DNA from 2 places in the Streptomyces speibonae genome. Region 2 is predicted to be linked to the other one. Evidence: riboswitches for the same ligand, from Rfam matches in the RefSeq annotation. Region 2 holds a riboswitch; the other holds the start of a gene.
What was found. Region 2 has a riboswitch for glycine ahead of gcvT (glycine cleavage system aminomethyltransferase GcvT). Riboswitches for the same ligand answer to the same signal wherever they lie in the genome.

Region 1 (7,842 bases), 4.6 Mb from region 2:
GCTTGGCCAGACCCACCAGCGCGTTGAGGTTGGCGCCGTCCACGTACACCTGCCCGCCGGCCTCGTGGACCTCGGCGCAGATGTCGGCGACGTGCGCCTCGAACACACCGTGCGTCGAGGGGTAGGTGATCATCAGCACCGCGAGCTCGTCGCGGTGCTGCGCGATCTTGGCCCGCAGGTCCGCGACGTCGACCTCGCCGTCGTCGGACGTCTTGACGACGACGACCTTCATGCCGGCCATCACGGCGCTCGCGGCGTTGGTGCCGTGCGCGGAGGACGGGATGAGGCAGACGGTGCGCTGCTCGTCGCCGTTGGCCCGGTGGTAGCCGCGCACCGCGAGCAGGCCGGCCAGCTCGCCCTGGGAGCCCGCGTTGGGCTGGAGGGAGACCTTGTCGTAGCCGGTGACCTCGGCGAGACGTTCCTCCAGCTCGCGGATGAGCGTGAGGTAGCCCTGCGCCTGCTCGGCCGGCACGAAGGGGTGCAGCTGCCCGAACTCGGGCCAGGTCACCGGCTCCATCTCCGTGGTCGCGTTGAGCTTCATGGTGCAGGAACCCAGCGGGATCATGCCGCGGTCCAGCGCGTAGTCGCGGTCGGCGAGCCGGCGCAGGTAGCGCAGCATCGCGGTCTCCGACCGGTACTGGTGGAAGACGGGGTGGGTCAGGTACTCGTCGTCGCGCAGCAGGGCGTCCGGCAGCGTGTCCCGCGCGGCCGCGTCCAGCGCCTCGACGTCGCCGTCGACGCCGAAGGCGCTCCACACGGCGGCCAGCCGGTCCCGGGTGGTGGTCTCGTCGCAGGCGACGGAGACGTGGTCGGCGTCGACGAGCCGCAGGTTGACGCCGTTGTCGCGGGCGGCAGCGACGACCTCGGCGGCCCGACCGGGAACGCGCACGGTCAGCGTGTCGAAGTAGGAGCCGTGCGCGATCTCGGCCCCGCCGGCCCGCAGCCCCTCGGCGAGGATCGTGGCGTACCGGTGGGTGCGCCGGGCGATCAGCCGCAGCCCCTCCGGGCCGTGGTGGACGGCGTACATGCCGGCCATGACGGCGAGCAGCACCTGGGCGGTGCAGATGTTGCTGGTCGCCTTCTCGCGGCGGATGTGCTGCTCACGGGTCTGGAGCGCAAGGCGGTAGGCCTTGTGTCCGTCCACGTCGACGGAGACGCCGACGAGCCGTCCGGGCAGGCTGCGCGCCATCTTCTCCTGGACGGCCATGTAGCCGGCGTGCGGTCCGCCGAAGCCCATGGGCACACCGAAACGCTGGGTGGTGCCGACGGCGATGTCCGCGCCCAGCTCACCGGGCGACTTCAGCAGCGTGAGGGCGAGCAGGTCGGCGGCGACGGTGACGAGCGCGCCCCGCTCGTGCGCCTGGTCGATCACCGGCTTGATGTCACGGACGGCACCGGAGGCGCCGGGGTACTGGATCAGTACGCCGTTGATCTCGCGCTCAGCGAGCTCGGCCGGGATGCCGTCGCTCAGGTCGGCCACGACGACCTCGACGCCGGTCGGCTCGGCACGGGTCTCGATCACGGCGATGGTCTGCGGAAGCGCGTCCGCGTCGACCAGGAACAGGCCCTTCTTGTTCTTGCCCATGCGCCGGGACAGCGCCATCGCCTCGGCGGCGGCGGTGCCCTCGTCGAGCAGGGAGGCACCGGAGGTGGGCAGACCGGTGAGCTCGGCGACGACGGTCTGGAAGTTCAGCAGCGCCTCGAGCCGGCCCTGGGAGATCTCCGGCTGGTACGGCGTGTAGGCCGTGTACCAGGCGGGGTTCTCCATGACGTTGCGCAGGATGACCGGCGGGGTGAACGTGCCGTAGTACCCGAGCCCGATCATGGAGCTCAGCACGTCGTTGCGGTCGGCCAGCGCGCGCAGTTCGGCCAGCACCTCGGCCTCGGTGCGCGCACCCGGAAGGTCCAGCGCCTCGGTGTTCTTGATGACCTCCGGCACGGCGGCGGCCGTCAGCTCGTCCAGCGAGCCGTACCCGACCTGGGCGAGCATCTTGGCCCGGGCCTCGTGGTCGGGGCCGATGTGACGCTGCTCGAAGGGGATTCCCTGTTCGAGCGCGGAGAGCGGGGTGCGAGGGGCGGTCATTGAGGAGGCCTCCTGGTCCGACGACCTTCGAGGGGCACCACGGTGCGGATGCCCGGACGGCCTCCCCCTCTGTCATCTCAACCTGAGAGCTTCACCGGACCGCCCGCGGGGATCCGGCTTTCACCGTCGGTGAGAGCGGAAGCCGTCGACACCCGCCCTGCTTTCCAGAGTGACCTCGTCCGTGCGGTACGTGTGCCTGAGAGATTCCGGGGAGGATTTGCTCCTTCGGCGCCTCCGATGTGCCCGGAGGACTCTCCCGCACGGGGTCAACGGCCGATTGCCAGGGTACCAGCGGGCATGGGACGGGGGCTTCGAGTGGCCGCACCACCGATTGTGCCTTTTTGTAGTACTTACGGATGAGTGTGTGACCAGTGGAGGGCCCGTGCAGACCGACATCGATCCGCGCCACCTGATCGGCCGCAAGGCGTTCGACCGCAACGGACACCGGATCGGCACGATCGACGAGGTGTACCTCGACGACGCGACCGGCGAACCGGAGTGGGCGGCGATACGCACCGGACTGTTCAGCAGGGACGCCTTCGTCCCGCTGGAACCCAGCGAGCTGATCGACGGCGCCCTGCACGTGCCGTACGAGCGCGCCCTGATCAAGGACGCCCCCGACTTCGGCGTGGGCCGCCACCTCTCCCCCGAGCAGGAGCTCCAGCTCTACCACCACTACGGTCTGGACATCGCCGCCCCTCCACCGCTCGACGACCGTGACTTCGGTGACCTCGCCGGCAAGGGCAAGGACCAGCAGGGCTGACCCGCGCCGCTCACCCGTTGGCCGGTCCCGCCCCGCCGCCCGCCTGCACGCCCTCGCCCTCCTTGGGCGCGCGGGACACCAGCGGCAGCGGGTCCGCCGGCTCCAGGGCCGGGTCGTCGACGCGGAAGGTCCGTACCCGGCCCGGGCCCGAGTCGGGCGTCTCGAACCGCACCGTGACCCGGCCGAGACCGCTGCCCTGCACCCACCCGTGTCCGTGCACGGCGTGCCGTACGTCGTGTCCCGCCGGCCAGCGCCGCTCGGCGGGCGTGGGGACCTCGACGGCGGGCGCGGCCTCCGTCTCGTCGTGGACGGGGTCCTCCTCGTTCCCGCCGGCGGCCTGCGCGAACAGGTCCTCCTGCGTGTAGTCGGCCAGTCCGCTGACCCCCACGCCGAGCAGACGGACCCCGCCCGTGGTGTCGACCGCATCCAGCAGCCGCGCCGCGGCCTCCCGCACGACGGCCGGGTCGTCCGTGGGGCCCCGCAGGGTCTCCGACCGGGTGAGCGTGGAGAAGTCGTACCGCCGCACCTTCAGCACGATGGTGCGGCCCGACAGGCCCGCTCCCCGCAGCCTGCGCACACACCGGTCGGCGAGCCGCTGCACCTCCGTGGCGACCCGCACCCGGTCGTGGATGTCGATGTCGTAGGTGTCCTCGACCGACACCGACTTGGTCTCCCGCTCGGCGACCACGGGCCGCTCGTCCCGGGCCAGCGCCATCGCGTACAGCGCGTGCCCATGGGCCCGGCCCAGCAGCCGTACCAGCTCGTCCTCCCCCGCCTCGGCGAGTTCGTCGACCGTGTGGATGCCGGCCCGGCGCAGGTGGTCTCCGGTGGCGGGGCCCACGCCCGGCAGGGTCCGCACCGACAGCGGCCCCAGCAGCGCCCGCTCCGTCCCCGGCTCGATCAGCACCAGCCCGTCCGGCTTGGCCTGCTCCGACCCGATCTTCGCCAGCATCTTGGAGGCCGCGAGGCCCACCGAGCCGGTGAGCCCTGTGACCTCCCGTATGTCCGCCCGGAGCTTGGCCCCCGCCAGGCGGGCCGACCGCTGGTCCCAGGCGCTGCCACCGGCCTCCAGGTCCACGAACGCCTCGTCCAGGCTGAGCGGCTCCACCAGGGGCGACAGGGCCCGCAGCAGCTCCATGACCTGCTCGCTGACCGACCGGTAGAGGGCGAACCGCGGCACCAGACAGGCGGCGTTCGGCGCGAGCCGCCGGGCCTGGGACATGGGCATCGCCGAGTGGACGCCGAAGACCCGGGCCTCGTACGAGGCCGTGGCCACCACTCCGCGGGGACCGAGCCCGCCCACGATCACGGCCTTCCCGCGCAGGCTCGGCTTCGACGCCTGCTCCACCGAGGCGTAGAAGGCATCCATGTCGAGATGCAGGATCGTGGGCGCGGATCTCACATGTCCGATGCTGCCCTATGGCACTGACATTTCCCTCTTCGCGAGGGGCGGGAGGGGCGGGCTCAGACGGCCTTGTTGCGCCGGCGCGCCAGCTCGTCCATCGGGTTGTGGCCGACCAGGGTCTCGCCGGTGTCGATGCGCTCCCCGTGCAGCTGTGAGAGCGCGCTCTCGACGTCCCGCCACACCACGCCCACGGCGATGCCGAAGACGCCCTGGCCGCCCTGGAGCAGGGAGTGCACCTCGTCGGGCGAGGCGCACTCGTAGACCGTGGCGCCGTCGCTCATCAGCGTCATGCGCTCCAGGTCGCTGAAGCCGCGCTCGCGCAGGTGCTGCACGGCGGTGCGGATGTTCTGGAGCGAGACGCCGGTGTCCAGGAACCGTTTGACGATCTTCAGAACGACGACGTCGCGGAAGCTGTACAGCCGCTGTGTCCCCGATCCATGGGCCGGCCGCACGCTGGGCTCGACCAGTCCCGTACGGGCCCAGTAGTCGAGCTGCCGGTAGGTGATGCCGGCGGCTGCGCAGGCCGTGGGCCCCCGGTAACCGATCTCCTCGGACGCCATGGCCGCCGCCCCTCCACCGTCCGGCACTGCCGTCGGCCACTGCGGAACGTGATCGATCGGGCCGCTCTGCACCGGATACGCCCCACCGAAGCGGAGCCGCGAGCCCTGGGGAGGATACGGCCCGCTCGCCCCGGAAGAGGGTTCGGGGACACCCCCAGCCGTACCGTCGCCGCTGCTTCTCACGCCGACCTCCGTCCTTGACCTGCCTCCTCGACGGTAGGCAGTCACCAAGGGTGCGTCAACGATCGCCACACTCGGCACGCCGAGTGATAATCACCCTAAGAGTGGTTTCCCGTGCCTCACCGCGGGGAAAGGCTAGCCGAATGGCCTCTGTCACGGCCCCGGCGGCCGGTGACGCGGCGCCGAGCGCCCTCCCTCACTGGTTGCTGGTTCCGAAGTCCTCCGGCGAGATCTGGTCGAGGAACTCGCGGAACTTCTCCACCTCGTCCTCCTGCTCGTCCGGGATGGCGATCCCGGCGTCGTCGAGCACCGTGTCGCTGCCGTAGATCGGCGTGCCCGTGCGCAGGGCCAGCGCTATGGCGTCGGACGGGCGGGCGCTGACCTCCACGCCGCTGGCGAAGACCAGCTCGGCGTAGAAGACGCCCTCGCGCAGGTCGGTGATACGCACTTCCGTGAGCTCCTGTCCGACGGCTTCCAGCACGTCCTTGAACAGGTCGTGGGTCAGCGGCCGGGCGGGGGCCATGCCCTGCTGGGCGAAGGCGATCGCCGTCGCCTCCCCCGGTCCGATCCAGATGGGGAGGTAGCGGTCGCCTCCCACTTCGCGCAGCAGCACGATCGGTTGGTTGGAGGGCATCTCGACCCGGACACCTACGACATCGAGCTCGTTCACACAGCAACCCTAGGCCGTGCCCGGGACGTTTGGGTAGTCGGGCAGGGAACGGGTGCCCGATCCGGCCTTCCGAGCCGGCGGTATCAGGGCAGCCGCACCCCGAGCGCGGACTGCACCAGGGCCGCGTGCAGCTTCACCGCGAGCCCGGCCAGCTCCTTCGTCCGGGCCTCGGCATGGGCGCGGGTCTGCGGGTTCCGGTGGCGGCGCAGCGGGGCGACCACCTGGTCCACCAGACCGGCCTCCCGGTCCGCGGCGGCCTTCATGGCCCTGAGATGACGTGGCTCGATACCGAACCGCCCCAGCTCGGTGATGAGACCGGCGACGGTGACCGCCTCGGCGTCGTACACCCCGTCCTCGACCGGGGCGAGCAGCCCGTACGACTCCCACTCGGCGAGCTCGCGCTCACCGGCACCGACGGCCGCGAGCAGCTGGCCGCGCCCGACGCGGGCCGCCGTGGGGTCGGCCGCCGCCGGCTCCCCGCCGGTGCCCGCGTCACCCGTGTCACCCGGACGGCTCAGGGCCGGCAGCCGGACGGCCTCCCCGCGCTCCACCGCCGCCAGATGCTCCCGGATCACCTTGAGCGGCAGATAGTGGTCCCGCTGCATCCTCAGCACATGGCCGAGGCGCTCGACGTCGCCCGCGCTGAACTTGCGGTACCCCGACGGGGTCCGCTGCGGCTCGATCAGCCCTTCCGACTCCAGGAAACGGATCTTGGAGATGGTGACTTCGGGAAACTCCTCGCGCAGCACGCCCAGCACCGCGCCGATGCTCATCAGTCCGGTGCCCGCGGCGGCGGCACCGTCGCCGGCACCGCCGCTCGGTGTCTGAAGCATGGACCTTCCCTGAAGTCCCCCGGACGGATCCGGGGAGGTCAGTAGCCCCGCTGGCTCGCGTAGAAGACCAGCCGGTACTTGCCGATCTGCACCTCGTCGCCGTTGGACAGGGCGACCTGGTCGATCCGCTCACGGTTGACGTAGGTGCCGTTCAGGCTGCCGACGTCGGCGACCGTGAACGAGCCGTCCGGGTTGCGGCGGAACTCCACGTGCCGCCGGGAGACCGTGACGTCGTCCAGGAAGATGTCGCTCTGCGGGTGGCGCCCGGCCGTGGTCAGGTCGCCGTCCAGCAGGAAGCGACTGCCCGAGTTCGGCCCCCGGCGCACGACCAGGAGCGCCGAACCCATCGGCAGCGCGTCGACGGCCGCCTGCGCCTCGGGAGAGAGCGTCGGCATCGGCGTCTGGCCGGTTGCCTCGGCGTCGTAGGCCTCGAGACCGGAGATCGAGATCGTGGACGTCGTCTCCGAGGGGCGCTCCGGGGTCACTCCGGGCTTCAGCGGCGCGCCGCAGTTGGAGCAGAAGCGGCTGTTCTCCGCGTTGCGGTTACCGCACCTCGAACACACCAGGGCCGACATGGACGGATCCTCCTGCCGCGGCTGCCCACCGGGGGCTTGGGACGCGTACGGCTCGGAGTACCCTCCGCCCGTACCTGAGGTCGACGGCTGTCCGAAACCTATGCCGCCCGACTGCGCAGCGTCAACGGACGGCGCGCCCTGACCGAGCTGGTCCCGGAACAGCGGACGCTGACCTTCCGCCTCAGGCTGTGCGCGATGACGAGCGGTCGCGTTGTCGCTGTCCTCTCGCCGCGCGCTCTTGCCGAACAACTTCGCAAACAACTTCACGGGCGATTCCCCTTGACCGAAACAGACCCGCCCGTGGGGCAGGACGAACCCTGACTGAACACATTGGCCGACCCGGACATCTTTACAACGTCCGCCTCCGCCAGACAGTTTCCACCACGCACCACCCAATCGGTGCGCCGACCCCCCGCAACCACTTGCCCCGGCTCAACGTCCCCCATGCGCCCCCGGTTCACTGGGAGGACGACCGAGCGTAGTCAGGCCGCTTCACCGCTCGCAAGGCGTCCACAACGATCTTGCTCGACCGCTCCACGGTAACGGTGGCCTGTTCCTTCTCGAGAGTCTGCACCACGCCTCCGGGGATGTTGAGCGCCGGCTCGAGGTCCTGCGGCTTGCCGATGACCTTGAAACGATAGGGCGCGGTGATCTTGTTCCCGTCCACGGCGATCGCGCCGTCCGAATCCGTCAGATAGGTGCTCGCCACCACCCGCACACCGTCGACCTGGATCGCCTCGGCACCGGCCGCGCGCAGTTCCTGGACGGCGTCG
Region 2 (7,842 bases):
GATGGCCTCGTTGGCCTTCGCGTAGGCGGCGATGCGCTCCTCGCCCACGAGCTCCGAGCCGGCGTTCACGGCGTCGAAGACCTTCTTGTCCTTGAAGCCCCACTGCTTGTCGAACTCGGCGAACCAGGTGCCGATGAAGTTGTAGCCGTCGTTGAAGTCACCGGTCCAGCCGAGCATGTGCAAGGCGCAGGAGCCCGACTCGGTGGCGTCCAGGTAGTCCGGGGCCCACTTCATGGCCTTGGGCTTGACGGTGATGCCGGCCTTCTCGAGGTCGGACTTCATCAGCTCGAACAGGTCCTGCGGGGCAGGCATGTACGGGCGGGTGACCTCGGTCGGGTAGCAGAACTCGATCTCGAGCTTCTCCTCACCGGCCTGCTTCAGGAGGTCCTTGGCCTTGGCGGTGTCGAAGGGGTACTGCGTGACCTTCTTGGAGTAGCCCTCGATCGTGTCCGGCATGAACTGGTCGGCGACCTTGCCGCCCTCGGGCAGCTGGGTCTTGACCAGGTTCTCCTTGTCGATCGCCTGCGCGATGGCCTGGCGGACTTCCTTCTTCTCGAGGGCCTTGTTGGCCTCCTGGCTCATGCCGACGTAGAAGAGGTTGAAGACGCCACGGGTCGGGACGACGTAGCCCTCGTCCTCGAGGGTCTTGACGTCGGCCGGCGCGACCAGGTCGTAGCCGTCGATGTCACCGGCCTGGAGCGCCTGGCGGCGGCCCTCTTCGGTGTCGATGGTGCGGAAGACCAGGTTCTTGATCTTCGCCTTGTCGCCCCAGTAGTCGTCGAAGCGCTCAAGGGTGACTTCCTTGTTGCCCTTGTTCCACTTCGTGATCTTGTACGGGCCGGTGCCGGCGACGGTGCCGGCCTCCTGGCTGTACTTGGGGTACGTGATGGCGTCGCCCTTGGCGGTCGCCTCCTGCTTCTCGTACTCCTCGATGGCCTTCGGCGAGTGGATCGCGAGGGCGTTGAGGGAGAAGCCGCCGGGAAGGTTGGCGGAGGGCTCCTTGACCTCGATGACGGCGGTGTGCTCGTCCTTCGCGGTGCAGGACTTGTAGTTCGCCTCGGGCGTCTCGGGGTCTTCGTTCTTCTTGAAGCCGCCCATGATGGTCTGCCAGTAGTAGGAGACCGCGCTGGACTGGTAGGTGCCCGTCCAGTTGAACCAGTGGTCGTAGTTGGCGCAGACGGCCGCGGCGTTGAACTCCTCGCCGTCGTGGAACTTCACGCCCTTGCGGAGGTTGAAGGTCCAGACGGTGCCCTCGTCGTTGCTCGACCACTTCTCGGCGAGGCCGCCGACCAGCTCGGTGCCGCCGGACTCGTGCTCGAGCAGGGCCTCGAACGCCTGCCGCGTCACACGGAAGGTTTCACCGTCACTCGCGAGGGCAGGGTCGAGAGAACCCGGGTCACCGGCACCGGCGAAGACGAAGGTGTCCTTCGAGCCGTCGCTCTTGTTGTCACTGTCCCGCTCGCTGGAGCAGCCCGTGGCAATCAGACCGACCGCCACCGCGGCCGTGATCGCCCGAGCGACTCGGGACTTGGGTATGCGCATATTGGGGCCACTCCGGGTCCGCTATGTGGATGCATCTTGACCGGCCGAACACTACAGACGTTCGCAGTCAGTCAGGAACAGTCCGGATAGCGGTGATACCTACCTGAGATCTGAACACTTGACATAAGGGATGCTTCAGGCAGCCGACCGTCGATTTTTAACCCCGGAGACACAAAATCCGGCCTCCGCGGGCCCGTCCGGAGATCGGGAGATGGCGTAAAGACGCCGTGAAACCGCAGGTGACACGTGGTCAACGGGTCGTCGCTCCGCGCGTATGGCCGAAAATCTGACGCGAAATCAACCCCCGTCCCACCCGGGTCCGCCCCGTCGGCGGACGTGTCCACCTGGTGGACACATGGTGACGCTGAGTCACCGGGGCACGGTCACGCTTCCCGCGGAGGGTGTGCCTCAAACGCGGGATCCGGCCCGGTCAGCGGTGCTGCGCGGGCGGGTAGCCGTACCCCGACACGGGCGGCTGGACCGCGCCGTGCGCCTCCCGGTCGTAGAACGGCCGGGCGTTGGCGCGCAGCCACATCGCCACCGGGTCGTGCTCGTCGGAGAGCGCGACCGTCGACACGGGCAGTCCGTCCGGGACCGCCCCCAGCGACTGCTGCATCATCGCGCGCACCGCGTCCACGGCGGGCGGGGAGGTGTCGTACACGTCCAGGCCGATGGCGAGGTACGGGGCGCCGAGCGCGGGCTGCACCCAGGCGCGGCGCAGCGAGCGGACGGCCGGGGTGCGGTGGGCGTTCTGCGCGAGGAGGGCGTAGAACTGCGGGATCTCGACGGCCGGTTCGGAAAGCCGCAGCGGTCCGGCGGGCTGGCGGTCCAGGCCGCCGGCGATCCGGCGCAGGTCCAGCCAGGGGATGCCGACGCCGCCGCCCGGGGCATGCGGGTTGAGCCAGAGTCCGTAGCGGTCGGGGTAGAGGGCACGGGCCACCTCGAGGCCGTCGACGACCTCGTAGGACCGGTTCCAGCCGCTGGCCGACAGCTCCTGGGCGGAGGTGACGCAGGGCGCGTAGCCGAAGCCGTCGACGTCCATGTTGCCGTACTGGGCGTCCGGGGAGCCGGCCTGGCCGTGCCACAGCAGCATCCAGACCTGGCCGGTCGAAGGGGTCGCGAGAGCGCGCAGCAACGCCTCGTAGGCGTCGTAACGCCCGGGCGTCACCTGGCGCAGCATGTGCTCGACCTGCCCGGCCGCCGCGGTGCCAGCGCTCACTTTGTATCGCCCCTCCGTAACACACCTCGCCAGCCAACGAACCTAGCTTAAGCCGACGGCCCCCGGCGGTCTGCGTTCCGTACGCGGCAAGGCCCGCACCCCGCGGCGGTCACGGGTGCCGCTGGTAGAAGGGGGTGACCCGGGCCCGCATCCAGTCGGCCACCGGGTCCTGGGCCAGGTCCATCAGGATCAGGTTGACCGGCCAGCGGGCCGGGACGCGGCCCAGGGCCCGGCCCAGGGCGTCCAGCGGGAGGGGGCGGGCATCGTCCTCGGTCCTGGACAGCTCCACGCCGACGAACAGCACCGGGTCGGCCGTCTCGATCGCCGCCAGACAGCGGCGGGCGGTCGTCACGACGCCGATGGCGTCGAACTCCTCCGAGGCCGCGCCGAGGAAGTCGACCGGGTCGTCCTGCCAGTCGGGCTCGAACAGCCGGACCCGGCCGCCGCTCGCCGGGCCGTCCAGCGGGCCGCGCCCGGCCCGGCACAGCTCGGCCACGGCGCCCGGCGGCAGCGGGGCGCAGACCACGCCACCGGGGTTGACGGCGATCCCCGCCTGCGGCGGCAGGCCGCGGGCGAACTCCACGGCGGGGGCGATCGTGTACGACATGTGGGAGCCGACGACCTGCCGGAACTGTTCCTCGGAGCTGAAGACGGGAACGTAGGCCTGGCCGTCGAGTTCCATGGTGGGCAGGTCCAGCGGGCCGCTGTCCGGGCCTCCGCCGTTGGGCAGCGGGACCCAGATGAAGCTGCGGCCCAGCACCTCGATGATCCTGGCCCCCGCCGAGGGGACACCGAGGGAGGCGGAGAGCACCTCCTCCAGTTCGTTACCGGGCCATCCGCCGTGCGGATGGGAGTGCGTCCGGTCCGAGAAGTCCGCCGGGAAGTCCATCTGTCGCCTACCGCCTGCCTGGAACCACTGCTGTGGCTGAAAAGGCTATCGGGTCATCCGCCGAAGCCGATCCGGCGCAGCGCGTCGGCCGCGTCCCGGTCGAGCAGCACCGTCGAGCCGCAGCCCTCGGGCACCCGCCCACGTTGCACGGCGCGCAACAGCCGGTCGCTCGCCGCGCGGTGGCGGCGGAAGGCGTACCGGGAGACCCCGCGTCCGCGCTCGCGCTGGCCGGCCAGGGCCTGCTGCGGGGTGACGTCGAGCAGCAGCAGATGCAGACTCGCGCCCCGGCGCCGGGCCTCGCGGGCCAGCCAGCGCCGCACCCAGGCCTGGGTGCCGCAGTCGTGGACGGCGATCGCGTCACCGGCGCGCAGCGCGCGGCGCAGCCTCGCGTAGTGGGCGACGCGGACCAGCGGGCGGTACACGGCGTACGGCAGGAAGCCCGGCATGCGGCTCTCCCAGCGGTCGCGGGTGTCCTGGGAGTCGACGCGGATGCCCCGCACCGCGCGCCGCATCAGCGTGGACTTGCCGCTGCCGGGCAGTCCGGTGACCACGACGAGGTCGCGGGGTCCGAAGAGCAGCACGTGCGGGCTGCGGCCGGCGCGTGCCCGCAGATCGCGGACGACGGGTGCCGGCAGCGCGCTGCGGGCCCGGCCGGCCCTGGTGGCCGGCTGCGCGGGCAGTGCGGCGCCGGTGGTGGTGGCGCACGCCGTGGTCCTGTTCACCGTGAGGTCCTCCCCTGGGGCCGGCACACGTCCCACCCCGCCGAGTGTCAAGAGAAGGTAATGCCGGGTGTCTCTCGTTTCCGTGCCTTTCGTGAAACAGGCCTGTCACAGCTCCCTGTGACCGCGCCCGTACTACCAGTACACCCCTGGGAAGGGTCCCCCTGCCGGACCCCGGCGATGCGTGCAATGATGTGCCCGCAACTGCATACCGGCCGTTTGAATCCGCGCGGGAGAGTCCCCGGCATCATGTGCCGCCGGGGCGCCGAAGGAGCAAGTCCCTCCCTTGAATCTCTCAGGCACCGTTACCGCGTGGGCGAGGCACATCTGAAAAGCGGGCCGCCGGAGCCGTTCCGGCGACCCCACCCAAGGTGCAAGCCGTGACCCCTCCCCGGTACGGGCGGTCATGGCGAACCTCTCAGGTTCCGATGACAGATGGGGAGGACATGTCCTCGCCTTCTCCCGCGCCCGCCCGACCCGGCGTGGGAAGGACCCCCATCGCCTCTGGGAGACCGACCGATGAGCAGTACCGAACCCCGCCGGACCGCGCTCGATGCCCTGCATCGGTCGCTCGGCGCGACGATGACCGACTTCGCCGGCTGGGACATGCCCCTGCGCTACGGCTCCGAGCGCGACGAGCACAACGCCGTGCGCAACCGGGCCGGCCTCTTCGACCTCTCGCACATGGGCGAGATCACGGTCACCGGCCCCCAGGCGGCCGCCCTCCTCGACCACGCCCTCGTCGGCAACATGAGCGGCGTGAAGGAGGGCCGCGCCCGCTACACCATGATCTGCCGTGCGGACGGCGGCATCCTGGACGATCTGATCGTCTACCGGCTCGGCGGGACCGAGTTCATGGTGGTCGCCAACGCCTCCAACGCGCAGACGGTGCTCGACGCGCTCACCGAGCGCGCGGCCGGCTTCGACGCCGAGGTCCGCGACGACCGCGACGCGTACGCGCTGCTCGCCGTGCAGGGCCCCGAGTCCCCGGCGATCCTCGCCTCGCTCACCGACGCCGGTCTGGACGGCCTGAAGTACTACGCCGGTCTGCCCGGCACGGTCGCCGGCGTCCCCGCGCTCATCGCCCGCACCGGCTACACCGGCGAGGACGGCTTCGAGCTGTTCGTGAAGCCGGAGCACGCGGTCGAGCTGTGGCAGGCGCTGACCAAGGCCGGCGAGGAGAAGGGCCTGGTCCCGTGCGGGCTGTCCTGCCGGGACACGCTCCGCCTGGAGGCGGGCATGCCGCTGTACGGCAATGAGCTCAGCACCGAACTCACGCCCTTCGACGCCGGTCTCGGCCGGGTGGTGAAGTTCGACAAGGAGAGCGACTTCGTGGGCCGCGCCGCCCTGGCCGAGGCCGCCGAGCGGGCCGCCGCGCAGCCGCCGCGGGTGCTGGTCGGCCTGGTCGCCGAGGGCCGCCGGGTGCCGCGTTCCGGGTACGCGGTCGTGGCCGGCGGCGAGGTGATCGGCCGGGTCACCTCCGGCGCCCCCTCCCCCACCCTGGGCAAGCCGATCGCGATGGCCTACGTCGACGCGGCGCACGCGGCGCCCGGCACCGAGGGCGTCGCCGTGGACATCCGCGGCAGCCACGAGCCGTACGAGGTCGTGGCGCTGCCGTTCTACAAGCGGCAGAAGTGACACCGTCGTAGGCATGCCCCCGGGCGGGCCCCGCGCGCCCGGGCCGGCGACGGCGTACCCGCTCAACAGCGCTTTCCGCTGTCCCACCGTCATCAGCAGTCCCCCGCGTACAGGAGAATTCAGGCCATGAGCAACCCCCAGCAGCTGCGTTACAGCAAGGAGCACGAGTGGCTGACGGCCGCCGAGGACGGCGTGTCGACGGTCGGCATCACAGAGCACGCGGCCAACGCGCTCGGCGACGTGGTCTTCGTCGACCTCCCGGCGGTCGGTTCGACCGTGACCGCGGGCGAGACCTGCGGCGAGCTGGAGTCGACCAAGTCGGTCAGCGACCTCTACTCCCCGGTCTCCGGCGAGGTCACCGAGATCAACGAGGACGTGGTGGCCGACCCGTCGCTGGTGAACTCCGCCCCCTTCGAGGGGGGCTGGCTGTTCAAGGTGCGCGTCACCGACGAGCCGGCCGACCTGCTGACCGCCGACGAGTACGACGCCCACACCGCGGGCTGAGGAGCCGTAGCCGCATGTCGCTTCTGAACACGTCCCTGCACGAGCTCGACCCGGCGGTGGCCGCCGCGGTCGACGCCGAACTGCACCGTCAGCAGTCCACCCTCGAGATGATCGCCTCGGAGAACTTCGCCCCGGTCGCGGTCATGGAGGCGCAGGGCTCGGTCCTCACCAACAAGTACGCCGAGGGCTACCCGGGCCGCCGCTACTACGGCGGCTGCGAGCACGTCGACGTGATCGAGCAGATCGCCATCGACCGGGTGAAGGAGCTGTTCGGCGCCGAGCACGCCAACGTGCAGCCGCACTCGGGCGCGCAGGCCAACGCGGCCGCGATGTTCGCGCTGCTCAAGCCCGGTGACACGATCATGGGTCTGAACCTCGCGCACGGCGGGCACCTGACCCACGGCATGAAGATCAACTTCTCCGGCAAGCTCTACGACGTGGTCGCCTACCACGTCGGCGACGACGGCCAGGTCGACATGGCCGAGGTCGAGCGGCTGGCCAAGGAGAGCAAGCCGAAGCTGATCGTCGCCGGCTGGTCGGCGTACCCGCGTCAGCTGGACTTCGCCGCGTTCCGCCGGATCGCGGACGAGGTCGGCGCGTACCTGATGGTCGACATGGCGCACTTCGCCGGTCTGGTGGCCGCGGGCCTGCACCCGAACCCTGTCCCGCACGCCCATGTCGTGACGACCACCACGCACAAGACCCTCGGCGGCCCGCGCGGCGGTGTGATCCTCTCCACGGCCGAGCTGGCCAAGAAGATCAACTCGGCGGTGTTCCCCGGCCAGCAGGGCGGTCCGCTGGAGCATGTGGTCGCCGCCAAGGCGGTCGCGTTCAAGGTGTGCGCCTCCGAGGAGTTCAAGGAGCGCCAGCGCCGCACCCTGGAGGGCGCCCGCATCCTGGCCGAGCGCCTGGTGCAGGACGACGTGAAGGCCGTGGGCGTGGACGTGCTGTCCGGCGGCACGGACGTGCACCTGGTCCTGGTGGACCTGCGCGATTCGGAGCTGGACGGGCAGCAGGCCGAGGACCGGCTGCACGAGGTCGGCATCACCGTCAACCGCAACGCCGTCCCGAACGACCCGCGCCCGCCGATGGTCACCTCGGGTCTGCGGATCGGCACCCCCGCCCTGGCCACCCGCGGTTTCACGGCCGAGGACTTCACCGAGGTCGCGGACATCATCGCGGAGACGCTCAAGCCGTCCTACGACGTCGAGGCGCTCCGGGCCCGGGTGACGGCCCTCGCCGGGAAGCACCCGCTGTACCCCGGTCTGACGTAATTTCGTACGCTTTTTTGTACGGACATCCGGGGCATCGCGCACACTGGGTCGGTGAGC

Region 1: another riboswitch for glycine. It lies ahead of gcvP (aminomethyl-transferring glycine dehydrogenase); the one in region 2 lies ahead of gcvT (glycine cleavage system aminomethyltransferase GcvT).

What each region holds. Positions count from the first base shown of each region.
Region 1 is NZ_OZ480260.1:7,101,358-7,109,199, reverse strand. Features, by position in the region: gene gcvP (aminomethyl-transferring glycine dehydrogenase) at 1-2,083, opposite strand, end outside; glycine riboswitch at 2,258-2,352, opposite strand; gene AC5L3C_RS32025 (PRC-barrel domain-containing protein) at 2,466-2,846, shown strand; partial or broken gene AC5L3C_RS32020 (DNA polymerase IV) at 2,759-4,248, opposite strand; gene AC5L3C_RS32015 (MerR family transcriptional regulator) at 4,311-4,994, opposite strand; gene AC5L3C_RS32010 (bifunctional nuclease family protein) at 5,188-5,661, opposite strand; gene ftsR (transcriptional regulator FtsR) at 5,745-6,494, opposite strand; gene AC5L3C_RS32000 (double zinc ribbon and FHA domain-containing protein) at 6,533-7,465, opposite strand; gene AC5L3C_RS31995 (DUF881 domain-containing protein) at 7,527-7,842, opposite strand, start outside.
Region 2 is NZ_OZ480260.1:2,470,502-2,478,343, forward strand. Features, by position in the region: gene AC5L3C_RS10800 (ABC transporter substrate-binding protein) at 1-1,542, opposite strand, end outside; gene AC5L3C_RS10805 (enhanced serine sensitivity protein SseB C-terminal domain-containing protein) at 1,973-2,722, opposite strand; gene AC5L3C_RS10810 (enhanced serine sensitivity protein SseB) at 2,871-3,650, opposite strand; gene AC5L3C_RS10815 (AAA family ATPase) at 3,704-4,372, opposite strand; glycine riboswitch at 4,590-4,690, shown strand; glycine riboswitch at 4,692-4,814, shown strand; gene gcvT (glycine cleavage system aminomethyltransferase GcvT) at 4,889-6,007, shown strand; gene gcvH (glycine cleavage system protein GcvH) at 6,134-6,511, shown strand; gene glyA (serine hydroxymethyltransferase) at 6,526-7,785, shown strand.